DNA from 2 places in the Desulfosporosinus acidiphilus SJ4 genome. Region 1 is predicted to be linked to the other one. Evidence: riboswitches for the same ligand, from Rfam matches in the RefSeq annotation. Region 1 holds a riboswitch; the other holds the start of a gene.
What was found. A riboswitch is a leader RNA that binds a small molecule or an ion and turns the genes downstream of it on or off. The one in region 1 is predicted to bind cobalamin.

Region 1 (2,450 bases):
TTTTCCCCATGTTGTTGTCATCATCGTACCCCTTTTCGTGCAGATAGTATAAAGACAGGATTTAAGGCTTGGGCCATATGCAGATTTTGAACGGGCTGCCAACGGACAGCTTGCAGAGAGACAATATCAATGTCCTGATAGTTCAGTTCAGTCAGTAAGTTTACGCTCTGAGACATGGTTTCGAGAGTTACAGCTGTTATTACAACCCTTCCCCCCTCAAGGAGGGGTACCATTCGCAAAATATCTTTCATTCGCCCCTTACTTCCCCCAATAATACAGACATTAACGGCGGGAAGTTCAGCAAAAACGTCTGGAGCAGTTCCGGGGATCAAGCGAAGATTCGAAACTTCAAACTTTTGCTGATTGGCGACAATTAAAGCTTGTGCTTCAGGATTATTTTCAATGGCATAAACAACTCCCTCAGGAGCTAAACCTGCAGCTTCAATACTGATACTTCCGGTGCCCGCGCCGATGTCAACGATCGTATCGGTTTTGGAAATTTGGGCCTTGGCGAGGACTTGGACTCTAATCTCCGACTTGGTCATAGGAACTTTTCCCCGCAAAAATTCCTGGTCAGGAATCCCTATCCGACTCCTGGAGGCAACATTTGCTGCAGTCTCAAACTGATGGTCTGTTGAATGCATTGAATCCGGATGCAGAATAAGAATCGCGTTCTTCAATAAATCTTTTTCCTGGGCCAAATGACGGGCATCCATTAATTGCCATAGTTCTTCAGGATAAGCCAGAGCATTCCCTACTGAAATATTCGGATTTTGTCCCAAATCGAGATAGAATTGAGCAACGTTTTGGGGAGTATTTGCCCCGCCGGTCAATACTGCTGTCAGACGAATTAGTTTGGGGGGGAGTAATGACAGATCTCGTCCATGAACACTGACAAAGTCAGCCTCTTGCCAAGGCAGACCAGCTCTGGCAAAGGCAAACTGAAGAGAACTAATTCCGGGGTACACATCCATCTGTTCCTCGGGGAATTCTTTTTTTAACCTTGGCAGCAGGCTGAAAAACCCAGGGTCACCCGAGACGAGAACACCAATGACTTTCTTCTCCAGAAGAGCATCTTTAATCACAGTGAGGCTGGAGTCAAGGTCTCCGGACAAACAATGTTGACTGCCCGGAAAATCAGGAAACAATTCAAGGGCTCGTGACCCTCCTATTAGTACATCACAGTGATTAACAAGATCTCCAACAGCCGGTGGCAGCCATTCCGACCTGCCGGGACCAATTCCGATTACCTTTAACATTTCTTCCCCTTCTTCCGTGGTTGGATCGCTGTCTCAAAAACTCGACGGCAGATCTGTGAGAAAAATATAGAGAATAAAGAAAACTTAGCTAACGCTCCAAGACACTGTCTTCGCACGTATAAACTCTTTTTGCAGTTAGCCGAAGGTTTCTCTCTGATAGTATTAAAAAAGAGCCTGAGCGGCTCGTATGGTTTACCCTTAATAAACACACACATTACCTATCGCTCGTAGGTCAGTGAATTACTTAAGTAAGGTTTTCTGGCTTCAAATCATCATTCTCTCCATCATTTCAAGATCTAAATGGACGGGAGAGAACTCCTTGTTCACAGTGGCGGGACCGCGCCGGATTTACACCGGCTTCCCCTTTCAGATCCTCATTGACTGAGGAGCCTTAAGTATTTGATATGAAATTATCTCGAAAGTTACTAAGTAAATTAAGAGGCTGCTTTATTGTCTAAGTATTCTATAAATATATACAAAATTCCTCTTTTTGAAGAAAACTTATCTGCCCAAGCAGTTTAAAAATCAAACAACGATACGATAATCTGATTTTTATTGTAAGGCTTAACGTCTATTTAATCAATTAATTCTTAAATTATTCTTTTACTTCAGTTTAGGTTTAACAAAACATAATGATTATATTTTAACCATATATGTTATATTATACCATCAATTATTAGGAACTACACTAACTCCTCTAGAATAATATATTTTGCATAAAGTGCAAAGAAAGGAGTTCATGATTTATGCCCATAGCTAAAAAAACGAGCATAGGTTCTGTTGCCATTGCAGCCCTCGTGGGCGGAGTAGCCGGCGCGTTTGTCGGGTTAATGGTCTCGCCGAAGAGCGGAGAGGCATTACGTAAAGATATTCAGACTAGAGCCGTCAATATTGCCGATCATGTCCAAGATTGTACTGTTCAACAAGCAGAAACCATAAAAGAAAAAAGCACGAATCTTTTGGAAAAAGGAAAGAAAATCAAAGAAGATCTCAATGTTCTATGGCAGGACATAAAACCTCGAAAATTAGGTTATAAGAACGTTGTTCAGTCCTCACTTGAAGAGATCATCGAATCAGAAGTAGAGAATGAAAGCCCTTCAGAACCCCTTACCGAAACCCCATCTTCAGAAACTTCATTTCCGGAAACTCCAGCTCAAGATGATATTGAAACCTTGCTTTAGAACGTTATCC
Region 2 (2,450 bases), 1.0 Mb from region 1:
AGTCGGCATTTCTGTGGTTTATGATTAAAAGTCTCCTGTACTTACACCTGCTGATTCGAAGGTGGCCATTTCATCGGCGATCTTGAGAGCAGCTTCAACCATCGGAAACATGAGAGCAGCTCCTGTACCTTCACCTAATCTCATGTTAAAATCAAGCCTCGGTTTGAGGCCAAGTTGCTTGAGGGCTATCCGGTGACCTTGTTCTTCTGAATTGTGGGAAGAAATCATATAGAGAGCTGAGAGAGGAGCAATCTGAGCTGCTGTAAGTGCGGCAGCAGTTGAGATAATACCGTCGAGAATAATGGGTACATGCTGGTAGGCCGCTTCCAGGATTGCACCTGCCAGTGCAGCAATTTCCAATCCACCGATTTTGGCAAGGGTATCGAGAGGGTCAGCAAGGTCAGGCTCATTTACCCGAATCGCCAGCTTGATTACATCTTGTTTATGCTTTAAGGCGTCATCCTTTAATCCAGTGCCGCGCCCTGTAACTTCCTCAACCGTATGGCCTGTAAAAGCTGAAATTAAAGCAGCGCTGGGAGTTGTATTGCCGATACCAACTTCACCTGTTGCCAATAAATTGATTCCAGAGTCAATTGCCTCTGCAGCAACTTTTGCACCGGTGAGAAGAGCGAGAAGAGCCTCTTGCTTTGTCATTGCCGGGCCATGGGCTATATTTCCTGTTCCGTTTTTGACACGGTTGGCCATAAGTTCAGGGGGATCTAAGGGTAAGGCAATGCCTATGTCGGTACAGATAACTTTAGCTCCGCTATTTCGAGCAAGGACATTGATACCTGCCTCGCCATTTAAGTAAGAATAGAACATTTGTGCAGTAATTTCTTGAGGGGCAGCACTGACTCCTTCAGCTACAACTCCATGATCTCCGGCCATAAGAAGTACTGCTTTTCCCTTGATTTCCGGTTGAGAAGTGCGTTGGATTCCTGCAAGTTGTTGGGAAATATCCTCCAAGACACCTAAACTCCTAAGAGGCTTTATCTTAGCATCCAGTCGTTTTTGCATGCCTGAGATAGACTCTTGATCGAGTTTTTCAATTCCATTCGTAAGCTCTTGTAAAGCAGCCTCAAGTTGTTGGATATCCGCTTTTTTGAGATTGTCAAGGCCATGAATTTTCTTCAGTGTAGTCATCTTTAAACTCCTCCCTAAATTTTGTTAAAAAATAAAGTCCCGCCACAATTGTTAGTTGTGGTCGGGACTTTGCCGTCATCGCCGCCGCTATTCTATAGTCGATAGCCTCTCTCTTAGGCAGGTCTCCTGACTCAGACTCAATCGCCCTTAACGCTCCTTCCCAGCATATGCCAGTGGATTAGCGAGGACTCGTCTCTACAGTGGTGGGTCCGTACCGGGTTTTCACCGGTTTCCCTATTCTCCCCTTATTGGGGCACCTAAAAGCAAATATTAATTTATAATTCTGAGTTTACCAAAATCTCACTAAAAGTCAAGTTAAGATTAAACGGTTTTCTGAGTTAAAAATATTTCCCTATCAACTGACCAAGCTGCTGTTCAATCTCTTTACTCACGACGGCCTCTCCCCCAAATATAGTCGCCCCGATCAGTTTTTTTCCTTTCAGATAATTCACAACTTGATCGGAAAGACTTCCGTCTGCCAGAATAATCGAGGTGTTGTGGTTAGCTGCATAGACACTTCCAGCTAAGGCATCCGGAAAGTTGTTGCCTGTAGCGATACAAACGCTTTGCCTTGCCAAGTTAAAGTATTGGCCCACGGCCAGGGAGGTATCGTAGCGGTCCTGTCCAGCAATTCTTACGATATTTGTTTTGTCTAATGAGGTGATCTGGTCTACCTGACTTTCCACCGCCGAGCTGATAACCCCTTCTCCTCCGATAATATAAACTTTGCTGGGTTTAATAGTGGCTATTTCATTTTTGACGGCATCACTGAGTCCGTCTTTTTGGACTAGGAGTATGGGATACTGCATTTCCGCTGCAATACTGCTGATGGACAGAGCGTCCGGATAGTTTTCTCCATAGGCCAGTACAATGGGTGTTCCGTTCTTGACCTGTAATTGATCTGCAATTTTAACGCAAGTATCATATCTGTCATTTCCACCTAATCTGGTGATATCGGCGAAACCACTCGCTGTTACTTTACCTTCCATGGCACTGCTGACGACCGCCGTGCCTCCTATGATATAGACTGTTCCTGCCGGGTCAAGATTTGACTTCATGTAGTCCAATACCTTTTCCTGGTCAGCATCTGAACTTCCCACTAATAATATAGGTGCATTCAGCTTGTAGGCTAGGACACTTCCGGCTAAGGCATCAGGATAGTTCTCTGCCGTGGCTAGTACAACATTAGAGAGCTTCCCAGTGTAGTTTGCATTAGCAATGGCCAATGCAGTATCAACTTGGCTCATGCCTGCAAGTCTTATGACTCCTAAGCTGGTTTGATTCATTTTGAAATTCCATTTGACGAT

Region 2: another riboswitch for cobalamin. It lies ahead of cobT (nicotinate-nucleotide--dimethylbenzimidazole phosphoribosyltransferase); the one in region 1 lies ahead of DESACI_RS11580 (bifunctional cobalt-precorrin-7 (C(5))-methyltransferase/cobalt-precorrin-6B (C(15))-methyltransferase).

Annotation. Positions count from the first base shown of each region.
Region 1 is NC_018068.1:2,539,736-2,542,185, reverse strand. It holds gene cobI (precorrin-2 C(20)-methyltransferase) at 1-21, opposite strand, end outside; gene DESACI_RS11580 (bifunctional cobalt-precorrin-7 (C(5))-methyltransferase/cobalt-precorrin-6B (C(15))-methyltransferase) at 21-1,259, opposite strand; cobalamin riboswitch at 1,491-1,668, opposite strand; gene DESACI_RS23095 (YtxH domain-containing protein) at 2,006-2,440, shown strand.
Region 2 is NC_018068.1:3,555,773-3,558,222, forward strand. It holds gene cobT (nicotinate-nucleotide--dimethylbenzimidazole phosphoribosyltransferase) at 25-1,143, opposite strand; cobalamin riboswitch at 1,243-1,419, opposite strand; gene DESACI_RS16265 (cell wall-binding repeat-containing protein) at 1,482-2,450, opposite strand, start outside.